2 regions of the Janthinobacterium sp. NKUCC06_STL genome follow, and region 2 is predicted to be linked to the other one. Evidence: predicted binding sites of a transcription regulator. Region 2 holds the regulator's gene; the other holds the start of a gene.
The links. Region 2 encodes sigma-54, which starts transcription at its own class of promoters, with help from an activator protein. Its sites were predicted from a motif close to TGGCANGNAANCTGCTTT; they were not measured.

Region 1 (7,363 bases), on a different contig from region 2:
GATTTTGTCCATCCTTGGAAAACAGCTGGATCACGCCGCCCGAATGGTTGCCGTAGATGGCAGAAAACGGTCCACGCAGTACTTCGATGCGCTCGGCCGTGTCGAGGTTGAAGGTGGCGGCCTGGCCCTGGCCGTCCGGCATGCTGGCGGGAATGCCATCGCTGATCAGTTTGACGCCGCGCACGCCAAAGGCGGAGCGGGCGCCGAAGCCGCGCGACGAGATCTGCAAGTCTTGCGCATAGTTCTGACGATTTTGCACGACCAGGCCCGGCACGGCGGCCAGCGCTTCCGACGCGTTGACGCGGATTTGGCCATCCTGGATACGGGCGCTGTCGACGACGTCGATCGAGGCCGGCACTTCCTGGCTGGGGTGGGCGATGCGGCTGCCGCTGACGACCACCGTATCCATCAGTTGCCCGTTGGCCAGGTCAGCTGCCTCGGCGGCAAAGACGTGGGGGGCGAGGGTGGCGCTACCAGCGACAAACAGGCTGGCGATGGTGTTCAGGCGGAAACGATGCTGCATGCGGATTCTCCAATGTGAATAAAAGCCTGCTTTGGTCGCGTGCGCGGCGCAGGTCTGCATAGTTGTATCAAGCAATATGCCTGCCATGTCTCCATTGGTGGGCTGAAATTATACGCGTGTCAGTGGCACGGCGTTTGCATGCAGCAATGTTCAGATGCGCCGATGCCGCGCGCTTTTCCTGTGTTTTGCCATTGAAAAGGTGATTATGCCCAACTTCTTCCTGCGCTTGCGCCAAGTTTTCTGGCTGTTGCCGGCGCTCGCCAGCACCGCCGTCCAGGCCGTCCCCTTTGCCTATGTTCCCAATGAAAAATCGGGCACCCTGAGCGTGATCGATACGGCCACCGATCAGGTCGTGCGCCAGATCGCCGCGGGCAAGCGTCCGCGCGGCATTGCCGCCAACCCCAGCGGGCGGCAATTGTTTGTCACGGACGCGGCCAGCAGCGCCTTGCTGCTGATCGATAACGCTGGCGGCGCGCCCGTGCGCACGGTGGCGCTGGGCAAGTCGCCGGAAGGTGTCAGCGCTTCGCAAGATGGTAGCCACGTGGCCGTGGCCGTCGAGGAAAACAATAGCGTGGCCTTGCTCGACGGGCATACAGGCAGCTTGCTTGCCGATATCAAGGTGCACGGACGTAACCCGGAACATGCCGTGTTCAGCCCCGATGGGCGCTGGCTGCTGGTCAGCGCGGAAGAGGCCGAGCAAGTCGACGTCATTGATGTGGCACAACGCCGCCAGGTCGCGTCCATTGCCGTGGGACTGCGTCCGCGCGGCATCGGCTTCAGTCCGGACTCGGGGCGTGCCTACGTGGCGTGCGAACTGGTCAATGCCGTCTACGTCATCGACATGGCCGCGCGCAAGGCTATTGCCACCATTCCCGCTGGCAAGAATGCGAATGGCATCGTGGTCCATCCCGGCGGCAAGCAGGTGTATGTCTCGAACGGTATCGACGGCACGGTGATGGTGATCGACACGGCCAGCAACAAGGTGACGGCCACCATTCCCGTCGGCAAGCGTCCGTGGAATATGGCCATCACGCCCGATGGCGCCAAGCTGTACGTGGCCAATGGCCGCTCGAACAGCGTTTCCGTCATCGACACGGCCAGCGCGCGCAAGGTGGCCGATATTGCCGTGGGCGAATTGCCATGGGGCGTGGTGATTCGCTAGTGGCACAGGCGCAGGTGTTCCAGTCTGGTACACCTGTTCCATTGTGCAGCGGCTCAAGCCCGGGCATGCGCTGAAAAGCGCGCCGGTATTGATGCCGCGCCCTTGCAACAAGAGTAAAACCGGCTAAGTTTGTAGTGGGATGGCGAGCTGGCACGGCATTTGCGGAAGACTCCGTGTACTCACCCCATCTGTACCAGGACGTTTGATTTTAATTAAGTAATTCCATTCTAATTAACCCGATAGAGGACGACATGAATCTCGCAGACATCAGCAAACTGGGCGTAGCCAATCCCTTCAAACAACGCTATGACAATTACATCGGCGGCAAATTCGTTGCCCCAGTAAAAGGTGAATACTTTCCTAACATCACGCCGATCACCGGCCTGCCGTTTTGCGAAATCGCCCGTTCCACGGCGGAAGACGTCGAGCTGGCCTTGGACGCCGCGCATGCCGCCAAGGATGCCTGGGGCAAGACCTCGCCTGCCGAGCGCGCCAATATCCTGAACCGCATCGCCGACCGCATCGAGCAGAACTTGAGCCTGATCGCCACGGCGGAAACCATTGACAACGGCAAGCCGATCCGCGAAACGATGAATGCCGACATTCCGCTGGCCATCGACCATTTCCGTTATTTTGCCGGCTGCATCCGCGCGCAGGAAGGTTCCGTCGCGCAAATCGATGCGGAAACCTATGCCTACCACTACCACGAGCCGCTGGGCGTCGTGGGCCAGATCATCCCTTGGAATTTCCCGATCCTGATGGCCGTGTGGAAACTGGCGCCAGCCCTGGCCGCCGGCAATTGCGTAGTGCTCAAGCCGGCCGAGCAGACCCCAGCGTCCATCATGGTGTTGATCGAGCTGATCGGCGACTTGCTGCCGCCGGGCGTGCTGAACATCATCAACGGTTTCGGCCTGGAAGCGGGCAAGCCGCTGGCGTCGAGCAAGCGCATCGCCAAGATCGCCTTTACGGGTGAAACGGGCACGGGCCGCCTGATCATGGGTTATGCCGCGCAAAACCTGATTCCCGTCACCCTGGAGCTGGGCGGCAAGTCGCCGAACATCTTCTTTGAAGACGTGATGGATGCGGACGACGAGTATTTCGACAAGTGCCTCGAAGGCTTCACCATGTTTGCGCTGAACCAGGGCGAGGTGTGCACCTGCCCGTCGCGCGTGCTGATCCAGGAATCGATCTACGAGAAATTCATCGAACGGGCCTTGAAGCGCGTGGCCGCCATCAAGCAGGGCAACCCGCTCGACTCGTCCACCATGATCGGCGCGCAGGCGTCGCAGGAGCAGCTGGAAAAAATTCTGTCCTACCTCGACATCGGCCGCCAGGAAGGCGCGGAAGTGCTGGCCGGCGGCGCGCGCAACACGCAGGCGGGCGACCTGGAAGGCGGCTACTACGTGCGTCCGACCGTGTTCAAGGGCAATAACAAGATGCGTATCTTCCAGGAAGAAATCTTCGGACCGGTCGTCTCCGTGACCACCTTCAAGGATGAGGCCGAAGCGCTGGCGATTGCCAACGACACCTTGTATGGCCTGGGTGCCGGCCTGTGGACGCGCGATGGTTCACGCGCCTTCCGCATGGGCCGCGCCATCCAGGCGGGCCGCGTGTGGACCAATTGCTACCACCTGTATCCAGCCCACGCCGCGTTCGGTGGCTACAAGCAATCGGGTATCGGCCGCGAAAACCACAAGATGATGCTCGATCATTACCAGCAAACGAAGAACTTGCTGGTGAGCTATAGCCCGAAAGCGCTGGGCTTCTTCTAAACCGGTACACGCGCCGCGCTTGTAGTCCAGGTGCGGGGCGCAGAAAGGGATGCCATGAGTGCAGCAATTGCCCGGGTGGTCGCCACCGATGCGGCGCTGGAAATGATGGACAAGTTGCGCCAGCGTCACGGCCCGCTGATGTTTTTCCAGTCGGGCGGTTGCTGCGACGGCAGCGCGCCCATGTGCTATGCGCTGGGCGAGTTCGATGTCAGCGATACCGATATCTATCTCGGCAATTTGAATGGCACACCGTTTTACATGGGACTCGAGCAATTCGAGTACTGGGAGCATACCCAGTTGATTATCGATGTGGTCGATGGCAATGGCGGCATGTTTTCACTCGACAACGGTACGGGCAAGCGCTTTTTGACGCGCTCGCGCCTGTTCACCGATGAAGAGTGCGCGCTGTTGCATGCCCAGCCGCATGAGCACCGCAAGACTTGATACACACACATACTAATAAAACAGAGGGAGATGATTGTGCAGAAAAAAATCATGGGGATAGTCGTCGCTTTGAGTGTCGCCTCGTTGGTTCAGGCAGCCGACGTGGGCAATGTCACCAATGCCATGCTCGACAGCACGGCGAAGAATCCGGCCAGTGTGCTGTCGTTCGGCATGGGCACGCAGGGCCAGCGCTATTCGCCGTTGACGCAAATCAATGACAAGACCGTGGCCAAGCTGGTGCCGGCCTGGTCGTTCTCGTTTGGCGGCGAAAAGCAGCGTGGCCAGGAATCGCAGCCGCTGATTCACAACGGCAAGATGTTCGTCACGGCCTCGTATTCGCGTATCTTTGCCGTCGACTTGAAAACGGGCGCCAAGCTGTGGAAATATGAGCATCGCTTGCCGGACGGCATCATGCCCTGCTGCGACGTGGTCAACCGCGGTGCCGCCCTGTACGGCAACCTGGTGATTTTTGGCACGCTCGACGCCTACCTGGTGGCGCTGGACCAGAACACGGGCAAGATCGTCTGGAAGGAAAAAGTCGATGATTATGCGGCTGGCTACTCGATGACGGCCGCGCCGCTGATCGCCGAAGGCTTGCTGCTGACGGGTGTGTCGGGTGGGGAATTTGGCATCGTTGGCAGGGTCGAAGCGCGCAACCCGATGACGGGCGACCTCGTGTGGAGCCGGCCGACGGTGGAAGGCCATATGGGCCACCGCTATGACAAGGATGGCAAAGCGATCGATAACGGCATTTCGGGAACGGTGAACAAGACCTGGCCGGGCGACTTGTGGAAAACGGGCGGCGCCTCGACGTGGATGGGCGGCACCTACGATCCGCAAACCAAGCTCGCCTACTTTGGCACCGGCAACCCGGCGCCGTGGAACAGCCACTTGCGTCCCGGCGACAACCTGTACTCGTCCTCCACCGTGGCGCTGGACGTGAAAACGGGACAGATCAAGTGGGCGTATCAAAACACGCCGAACGATGCCTGGGATTTCGATGGCGCCAACGAATTCGTTACCTTCGACATGGATGGCAAGCGCTACGGCGGCAAGGCCGACCGCAATGGTTTCTTCTATGTCATCGACGCCAACACGGGCAAGCTGCAGAACGCCTTTCCGTTTGTGAAGAAAATCACCTGGGCCAGCAGCATCGACCTGAAGACGGGCCGGCCGAACTACATCGCCGCCGGCCGTCCTGGCGACCCGACCAAGGGAGAGGAGGGCAAGAAGGGCACGACCGTGTTTGCCGCGCCCGCTTTCCTCGGCGCCAAAAACCAGATGCCGATGGCGTACTCGCCGCAAACCAAGCTGTTCTATGTGCCGGCGAACGAATGGGGCATGGATATCTGGAATGAGCCGATCAGCTACAAGAAGGGCGGCGCTTTCCTCGGTGCCGGTTTCACCATCAAGCCCTTGTTTGACGACTACATCGGCGCCATGCGCGCCGTCGATCCGAAGACGGGCAAGATCGTGTGGGAAATCAAGAACAACGCGCCGCTGTGGGGCGGCGTGATGAGTACGGCCGGCAACCTGGTGTTCTACGGCACGCCGGAAGGCTTCCTGAAAGCCGTCGATGCGAAGACAGGCAAGGAACTGTGGAAATTTCAGACGGGCTCCGGCGTCGTGGCGCCGCCCGTCACCTGGCAGGATGGCGACACGCAATATGTAGCCGTCGTTTCCGGCTGGGGTGGCGCGGTGCCGTTGTGGGGCGGCGAAGTGGCGAAGAAAGTCAACTTCCTGGAGCAGGGCGGTTCCGTGTGGGTTTTCAAGCTGGCATCGAAGTAACGGGGTGAAGCATCCGGGCCACTCGGATGGGTGTCTCCCTGTCCGCCGGGTGTTTTCTTTTTGCTGACGGCCCAGGCCGTCAGTTTTTTGTTTACCTGGATGCCCGATACGCATACTTGCGGTCAAAAAATGAACACTGTCAGTGGCGATTGATCCGCTGCTGCACATGTTAAACACATATTTTCTCTTTCTCCTTCTGGGCCGTGCTGGGCACGCTTATTGCCAAAGCTTGAGGTACATCAATCACTGGTGTGCACACTAAAAACAGAGAAGAAAGAGGAGACGCAATGAACACATGGATCAAGCTGGGGAGCCTCGGTGTCATGACAATCGCAGCGGTGGGACAGGCGCAAGCCGTCGATATCAAGGCCGGCGACTGGACCGTGTCGGTGGGCGGCATCGTCAACGCCTATTACACGCAAGTGTCGTGTTCGGGCGATGCGGTGGGCGGGCTGGCGCTGGGCGGCCAGGCGCTCGGTTGCGGCGGCGAGAAGGACCGCACCACCATCGGCAATGGCTTGCTGCCGAACGGCTTGATCACCTCGGCAAGCTCGCGGCTGGGCGAGTACGACGTGAAAGCCTTGATCGGCATCTACAACTCGACGGCCACGGACAGCGCCATCAGCCAGAACAGCGTGGTCGATGTGCGCCAGGCCTTCTTCACGTTCGGCAATGCGGAAATGGGCACCTTCAAGCTGGGCCGCGACTACGGCATCTTCGGCGCGAATGCGATCCTCTCCGACATGACCTTGTTGGGTTCAGGCGCACCCGTGCAGGCGACGCAGCGGGGCCGGGTGACCCTGGGCCATATCGGCGCCGGCTACACCTATCTGGGCAACTATGGCCAGATCATGTACAGCTCGCCGAAGTCGGGCGGCGTTGGCGTCGACGTGGCGCTGGTCAGTCCCGTCTCCGATACGCCCATCGTGGCAGGCTCGACCTATTCCTCGAAGTCGAGTCCGCAAGTGCAGGCACAGCTGACGTATTCGCAGGAAGGCTTGAAGGCGTGGCTGGGCGTGAAGTCGCAAAAATTCACCTCGAAAACGCCGGGTGTCGATGACCTGACCATGCGCGGCGTGGAAGTGGGCGGCTCGTACCAGATGGGGCCGGCTGGCGTGCTGCTCAACTTCCAGGGCGGCAAAGGATTGGGGATTCTCTCCGATGCGGACCAGGGCGATACCAAGTCGAAGAACTGGTTGCTGCAAGGCACGTATAAAACGACGGACAAGCTGAAGCTGGGCTTGTCCTACGGCATCAGCAAGAACGACGACAACACGGCCGGCACGGGCGGCTTGAAGTCGAACGCCAACCTGACCCTGGGTGCGTACTACTCGCTCAACAGCGCGATCACCCTGGTGGGCGAACTGGGCCAGACGCGCTCGAAAGGCTTTGCGGGCGGCGAAGCGAAGATGAATGGCGTGTCCCTGGGCGGCATTATTTTCTTCTAACCAATAAATGCGGCGCCTTGCGACAGGGCGCCGCACGGAGTTTAGTGCATGCGGATACTGCGCTTGTTCATAGCCTGCTGGCTATTCCTGTTTATCCTGGGACAGGCTTGGGCCGGTGTGCTGACCAAAGCCGAACTGGCGCGGCGCTTTCCTGCGCCCATCGTCGTCGGCGACAAGGAGACCGATTTGCTCGTCTGGCCCTTGTTCCGCCAAAACGCCACGGCCA
Region 2 (7,363 bases):
GCGTCAAAATGACAGAATGAAACAAGGAAACCATACTATGAAGAAAATTTTGCTGTTGACCGTATTTTCCCTGGCCATCATGGGCGTGGCGCATGCCGAGAAGGCCGATTCCGAGAAGGAAGCCGTCATCACGGCACGTAGCGGCCACATCGATGACATCAAGCAGGTGCGCACCCTGACGGGCGACGTCGTGCTGGTCAAGGGTACCCTGACCATGAAGGCGGGCCGGGCCCTGATCACGGAAGATCCGCAAGGCTACCAGTTCATTACTTTCTGGGCCGATCCCGGCAAGCTCGCCACCTTCCGCCAGAAGCGCGATGGCGCGGGCGACCTGTGGGTCGAAGGCGAAGCGGAGCGCGTGGAATACAACAACAAAACGGAAGTGGTGAAACTGTTTTCCAGAGCCAAGCTGACGCGCCTGGAAGGCGCGAAAGTGACCGATGTGGCCAACGGCGCCTTCATCTCGTATGACAGCCGCAAGGAAGAATTTGCGATGGAAAATTCCAACAGCGGCACCAGCACCGCGGATGGCGGCAGCGTGCGCATGGTGATCCAGCCGAAGACCAAGGCGCCGGCGGCGGAGAAAGCGCCGGCCACGCCCGCGCCAGGAAAGAAATAATGGAAAATACACGTTGCGGCAGCACCCTGATCGTTCGCGGGCTGCAAAAAACCTATGGCAAGCGGCAAGTCGTGCATGATGTCTCGCTGCAAGTCGAATGCGGCGAAGTGGTGGGGTTGCTGGGCCCGAACGGCGCCGGCAAGACTACCTCGTTCTACATGATCGTCGGCCTGGTGCCGTCGGACGGCGGCAGCATCGATATCAGCGGCGTGGACATTTCCAGCCTGCCGATCCACCGCCGCGCGCAGATGGGCCTGTCCTACCTGCCGCAGGAAGCGTCCGTCTTTCGCAAGCTGACGGTGGAAGACAATATCCGCGCCGTGCTGGAAATCCAGACCGTTGAAGGCCGTCCTTTGAAGAAGGCCGAGATCGAGGAGCGCCTGGACAAATTGCTGGCCGACTTGCAGATTGAAAAGCTGCGCGAGAACCAGGCCCTGTCCCTGTCGGGCGGCGAGCGCCGCCGCGTGGAAATCGCCCGCGCGCTGGCCACCGATCCCCGTTTCGTGCTGCTCGACGAGCCGTTCGCCGGCGTTGATCCGATCGCCGTGATCGAGATCCAGCGCATCGTGCGCTTCTTGAAGGAGCGCAATATCGGCGTGCTGATCACCGATCATAATGTGCGCGAGACGCTGGGTATCTGCGACCGTGCCTACATCATCAACCAGGGCTCGGTGCTGGCGTCGGGACGCCCCGACGACATCATCGCGAACGAGTCGGTACGCCGGGTCTATCTGGGCGAACACTTCCGCATGTAAGCCAATGAAACAATCATTGCAGCTGCGCACTTCGCAGCACCTGGCACTGACGCCGCAGTTGCAGCAATCGATACGCCTGTTGCAATTGTCTACCCTGGAATTGCACCAGGAACTAGAGCAACTGCTGACGGACAATCCCTTGCTCGAGCGCCTCGACGATCCGCTCGACCGTTCGCTGCGCCTGCTGTCCGACGGCGCCTTGAGTTCCACGGCGGCGCCGGCCGAAGCGCCGCCCCAGCCGCCAAGCCAGGACGCGCCTGCCGCGCCGGCCGAAGCGGAAACCTTTGACGGCGAGGCGGGCGACAGTCCGGCTGCCGCGGACGGTGGCGACAGCGACTGGAGCGAGGCGAGCCGCGGCAAGGCGCCAGACGATGAAGATTCGCGTCCGCAGCTGGAGGCCCATCACTGCACCCTGCGCGAGCACCTGATGGAGCAGATGCGCGTGACGGTGCTCGAGTTGCGCGACCGCGCGCTGGTCGAGCTGATCATCGACGCGCTCGACGACAATGGCTACCTGGAAGAGTCGCTCGACGACATCCTGGCGCGCCTGCCGGAAGAGCTGGAAATCGACGCCGACGAGATGCGCACGGCCTTGTCGCTGCTGCAAAGTTTCGATCCGCCGGGCGTGGGCGCGCGCAATGCGTCCGAATGCCTGGCCCTGCAAATCAAGCGCTTGCCGCACATCGCCATGGTGACGCGGCGCATGGCCCTCGTCATCGTGGAAAAGCACCTGGCCTGGTTTGCCCAGCGCGATTTCAACAAGCTGAAAAAAGCCCTCGATTGCGACGAGGAAGACTTGCGCGAAGCGCAGACGGTGATTCGCCAGTGCAATCCGCATCCGGGCGCCGTGTTCGCCTCGGACGTGTCCGATTACGTGGTGCCTGACGTCGTCGTCAAGCGCGCGCGCAATGGCTGGCAAGTGACCCTGAACAACGACGTCATGCCGCGCCTGCGCGTCAACGCCATGTACGCCAACCTGCTCAAGCAGGGCAAGGGCGAAGGCGCCATGGGCGCACAGTTGCAGGAAGCCAAGTGGCTGATCAAGAATATGCGCCAGCGCTTCGACACCATCCTGCGCGTGGCACAGGCGATAGTAGAAAGACAAAAGAACTTTTTCTCGCATGGGGCCGTTGCCATGCGCCCCCTTGTGCTCCGTGAAATAGCTGATACACTGGGTTTACACGAGAGTACTATCTCGCGGGTAACAACTCAAAAGTACATGCTGACCCCGCACGGCATGTTCGAGTTGAAATATTTCTTTGGTAGCCACGTCGCCACCGAAGCGGGGGGCGAAGCGTCATCGACGGCGATACGGGCATTGATCGTGCAACTGACAGGAGCAGAAGACCCTAAAAATCCTTTATCCGACAGTAAGATTGCGGACATGCTGGGGGAACAAGGCATGGTGATTGCGCGACGTACTGTTGCCAAATACCGGGAAGCGTTGAAAATTCCGCCAGTGAGCCTGCGTAAGTGTTTGTAAGTTTTTTTCGGTTCCTCTGCGGGCCGGATACGATGGACCGCACGAACCCGATCATCTTTAGGAGTGTGTATGAATCTCACCATCAGCGGACATCATCTCGAAGTGACACCAGCCATCCGTGAATACGTACAAACGAAGCTGGAGCGCGTGAAACGTCATTTCGATCAAGTCATCGATATCGCCGTGATTCTGACCGTGGATAACCTCAAAGAGAAAGAAAAACGTCAAAAGGCTGAAGTCAACCTGCGTTTGAGTGGCAAGACTGTCTATGTGGAAAGCCTGGCGCACGACCTGTACGCCGCGATCGATACCCTGATCGACAAGCTCGATAGGCAAGTGATGAAATACAAAACCAAAGTGCAAGGGCACGGTAAAGAGGCGATCAAGCATCTGCCAGACAACTCCGAGGAAGACGCCGTCGTCGCCGTTTAAGGCCACCCGCTTCCAGCAGTTGTGATCAACTAAGGGCGCACATCTTGCGCCCTTTTTTGCGCCTGGACCTGTTGAACGCAATCTTCCCCGCGCAGGCGCTAGAATGTTTGCACTTTCACTTCTTTCCTGCCTGCCATGAGCGACTTCGTCCAGACCTCCATCCGCAACCGCACCGGGCACATCGTGCTCGACCGTCCGAAAGCCTTGAATTCCCTGTCGCTGGAGATGGTGCGCGCCCTGAGCGCGGTCCTGCTGGCCTGGCGCGATGATCCGCACGTGGACGCCGTGGTGATCCGTTCCAGCAGCGAAAAAGCCCTGTGCGCCGGCGGCGACATCCGCTTCTTTTACGATGCGGGACTGGCCACGCCGCAAGGCGGCAGCGCCTTGCTGGAAGATTTCTTTACGGAAGAATACGCCTTAAATCATGTGATTCATTTCTATCCAAAACCGTATATTGCCGTGATGGATGGCGTGGTGATGGGCGGCGGCATGGGCGTGGCGCAAGCCGGGCCCGGCAACCGCCTGCGTATCGTCACGGGCCGCACGCGCATGGCCATGCCGGAAGTTAATATCGGCCTGTTCCCTGACGTGGGCGGCAGTTATTTTCTTTCCCGCCTGGCCGGTCAGCTGGGCCTGTATCTGGGCTTGACGGGCTTGACCATCAACGCGGCCGATGCCCTGTACACGGGCCTGGCCGATGTCTACCTGCCCGAGGCGCAGATGGGGGCGTTGCTGGCCCTGTTCGACTCGACGCCGGGCGAGGCCTTGCCGGTAGCCATCAAGGCGCTGGCGGCGCCGTTCCAGGCCGGGGCGGGGGACTCTTCCCTGGCGACGGCGCGCGCGGCGCTGGACCGCCACTTCGGCGCGCCGTCCGTGGCGGCCATCATGGCCTCGCTGGCGCAGGACGACAGCGCGTTCGCCACCAAGGCGCTGGCAGCCATGCGCCTGCGTTCGCCCTTGATGATGTCGGTGACCCTGGAATTGTTGCAGCGGGGCGCTCACCTGGGCGTGGCCGATTGTCTGCGACTGGAGCGCACGGTGGTGCGCCACAACTTCGCGCATGGCGAAGTGCTCGAGGGCGTGCGCGCGCTGGTGGTCGACAAGGACAATGCGCCGCGCTGGAACCCCGCCAGCCTGGACGAGGTCGACGCTGCCATGGTGGCGCGCTTCTTTGCCCCCGTCTGGCCGGCTCAAGCGCATCCGCTGCGCCACCTGAATTAACTAGGAGCGTTCGCGGTGGCGCAGGACCACGCGCTCGTTGGGGCCGAAGTATTGCGCCAGCCGTTCCGCCATGTACACGGAGCGGTGCTGGCCGCCCGTGCAGCCGAGCGCCACCGTCAGGTAGCTGCGGTTGTCGGACTTGAATGACGGCAACCATTTTTCGATGAAGGCGCGAATGTCGGCCAGCAGTTCCAGCGCGCTCGGCTGCGCGTCGAGGAAGGCGATCACGGGCGCGTCGCGTCCGTCGAGGGGGCGCAGCGCCAGGTCGTAATAGGGATTCGGCAAGGCCCGCACGTCGAAGACGAAATCGGCGTCCAGCGGTACGCCCAGCTTGAAGGCGAACGATTCGAAGAACAGGGTCAGCGGCGCGCGTTCGGAGGCGACGATATCCTTGATCCAGGCGCGCAGCTTGTTGGCGCTCAGTTCCGACGTGTCGATCACATGGCCCAGCTGTTCGATGGCCGACAGGCGCTCGCGTTCTTCCGAGATGCACTCGATCAGGGTGCGGCGGCTGGCGGGATTCTGGTTCGGACGCAATTCGTGCGACAGCGGATGGCTGCGCCGCGTTTCCGAGAAGCGCGCCACCAGCGAATGCGTGGTGGCCGTCAGGAACATGACCTTGACGTCGTGCCCCTGGTCGCGCAGCAGAGCCACATTGTGCGGCAGGCTGGTCAGCGACTCGGCGCTGCGCGCATCGACGGCGACGGCCAGTTGCGGTGTACCTTCGTCGAGCAGGGTTTGCACCAGGCTGGGCAGCAAGGCCGGTGGCAGGTTGTCGACACAATAGTAACCGGTATCTTCCAGCACATTGAGCGCGACGGATTTACCGGAGCCGGATATTCCGGTGATAAGGACGATATGCATACGCCGATCATACAATAAAGATCGACGCTCTGCTCCCAAGGCAATTATCTTTACAAATTATTGCAATTTCATATGTGTATTTCGTAGGTCGGCTTAGCGCAAAGCGGTGCAGCAGGGAATCCACGCAGCATGGCTGCGTGCCTGCGTAACGGCCCTCGCTTGCAAGCGAGGGCTTCTGCCGACACCCGCTAACAATGTCGTCGGATTACGCGGGGCGTTGCCCCGCTAATCCGACCTACGTGCTAATCGCCGCTCATTGCCAAACGCTGCCGCTCCATGAACTCCTGCAAGGTATCGATGCCGCGCAGTTGCAGAATCGTATTGCGCACGGCCGCTTCCAGCAGCACGGCGATGTTGCGGCCGGCGGCGACGGGGATGACGACCTTGCGCACGGGCAAGCCGAGTACGTCTTCCGTGGGGAACAGGAAGGGCAGGCGCTCGACCTCTTCTTCCAGGGCATTGCGGCGCACCAGGTGCACGATCAGTTTCAGGCGCATCTTGCGGCGTACGGCCGTTTCGCCAAAGATGGCCTTGATGTCGAGTAAACCCAGTCCCCGCACTTCCAGCAGGTTTTGCAGCAGCGGCGGGCAGCGTCCTTCGATCATGTTGGGCGCGATGCGCGAGAATTCGACGGCGTCATCGGCCACCAGGCCGTGGCTGCGTGAAATCAACTCCAGGCCCAGCTCGCTCTTGCCCAGGCCTGAATCGCCCGTGATCAGCACGCCCACGCCCAGCACGTCCATGAACACGCCATGCATGATGATGCGTTGCGCCAGCTTTTTCGACAGGTAGACGCGCAGGAAGTCGATCACTTGCGCGGCCGGCAGCGGGGTCGAGAACAGGGGAATGTTTTGCTCGTCGCAGATGGCGAGGATGTCGGGTGGCGTTTCCAGCCCTTGCGCGATGATCAGCGCGGGCGGACCGCCGGCGATCAGCTCGCCAATCACGTGGGTGCGCGTGTTGACCTTCAGGCGCTGGTAGTAATTGATTTCCTGGTGGCCGAAGACCTGGATGCGGCCCGGATGGATCAGGTTCAAGTGGCCCACCTGGTCGGCGGCCGACGAGACGTCGCCCGAGATCAGGCGCTCGCCGCCGGGGAAGCCGGCGAACCAGCCCAGTTGCAGACTTTCACGATTGTCGTCGTACAGGCGTTGTATCGTCAGTGGCGTTTGCAACATGGCAGTCTTCTTCAGGAGTGGAGGAATACCTGAAGTTTAACCCGCCGCTTGCAGACTAGGTTGCCAATTGACGATGCGCGAATGCACGGATTTCGGTTCCGGATCCGTGGCCAGCGCCGTGCGGAAGGCATCGTCGGAAAACATTTCGGCGATTTCCGACAGGATTTCCAGATGTTGCTGAGTGACATGATCGGGAATCAGCAGGAAAAACAGCAGATTGACGGGTTTGCCATCGGGCGACTCGAACGGAATCGGCTCGGCCAGGCGCACGAAGGCGCCCAGCGGCGATTTCAAGGTTTTGCTGCCCTTGACTCTGCCATGCGGCACGGCCACGCCATGGCCCAGGCCAGTCGAGCCCAGGCGTTCGCGGGCAAACAGATTGTCCGAGACGGTAGAGCGGGCGATGCCGTAATTGTTTTCGAAGATCAGGCCGGCTTGCTCGAAGGCGCGCTTTTTACTGGAGACTTCCAGGTCCAGCAGGACGTTTTCGAGGGATAATATTTTGCTAAGATTAGTCATGACACTCAATGAAATGGTGCAATGCGCAGAGGGCTTGCGAGCCGAATTATAGGCCTGTTTCGGTGGCCTGTAACGCCAATTCTCAACAGTATACGCCCGCTGCGGGCGCAGTGGGCGCTACAGCCCGCGTAGCCATCATTTTAGCAAAAAAATAACATCGGCGTGTATCGGCTATTTCCTGATTAAAAACACGCGGCGCGCCGGTTTTTCCGCCGCCGAATGCCGATTTTCCGATTTTTCACCGTCTGTGACATGCTCTGCGGCACTACTGCAACGTTGTTTTAAAACACAG

Region 1: the regulator sigma-54 is predicted to act here: its motif matches at 1,834-1,851, upstream of adh (aldehyde dehydrogenase).

The regions. Positions count from the first base shown of each region.
Region 1 covers NZ_JAHKQY010000019.1:3,319-10,681, forward strand. Annotated here, with positions in the region: gene KO539_RS29675 (TonB-dependent receptor) at 1-523, opposite strand, end outside; gene KO539_RS29680 (beta-propeller fold lactonase family protein) at 729-1,685, shown strand; gene adh (aldehyde dehydrogenase) at 1,937-3,457, shown strand; gene KO539_RS29690 (DUF779 domain-containing protein) at 3,512-3,901, shown strand; gene KO539_RS29695 (PQQ-dependent methanol/ethanol family dehydrogenase) at 3,953-5,689, shown strand; gene KO539_RS29700 (porin) at 5,977-7,137, shown strand; gene KO539_RS29705 (4Fe-4S binding protein) at 7,201-7,363, shown strand, end outside.
Region 2 covers NZ_JAHKQY010000003.1:596,972-604,334, forward strand. Annotated here, with positions in the region: gene lptC (LPS export ABC transporter periplasmic protein LptC) at 1-12, shown strand, start outside; gene lptA (lipopolysaccharide transport periplasmic protein LptA) at 38-619, shown strand; gene lptB (LPS export ABC transporter ATP-binding protein) at 619-1,374, shown strand; gene KO539_RS15285 (RNA polymerase factor sigma-54) at 1,379-2,857, shown strand; gene hpf (ribosome hibernation-promoting factor, HPF/YfiA family) at 2,927-3,289, shown strand; gene KO539_RS15295 (enoyl-CoA hydratase/isomerase family protein) at 3,425-4,510, shown strand; gene rapZ (RNase adapter RapZ) at 4,511-5,374, opposite strand; gene hprK (HPr(Ser) kinase/phosphatase) at 5,617-6,552, opposite strand; gene KO539_RS15310 (PTS sugar transporter subunit IIA) at 6,589-7,071, opposite strand.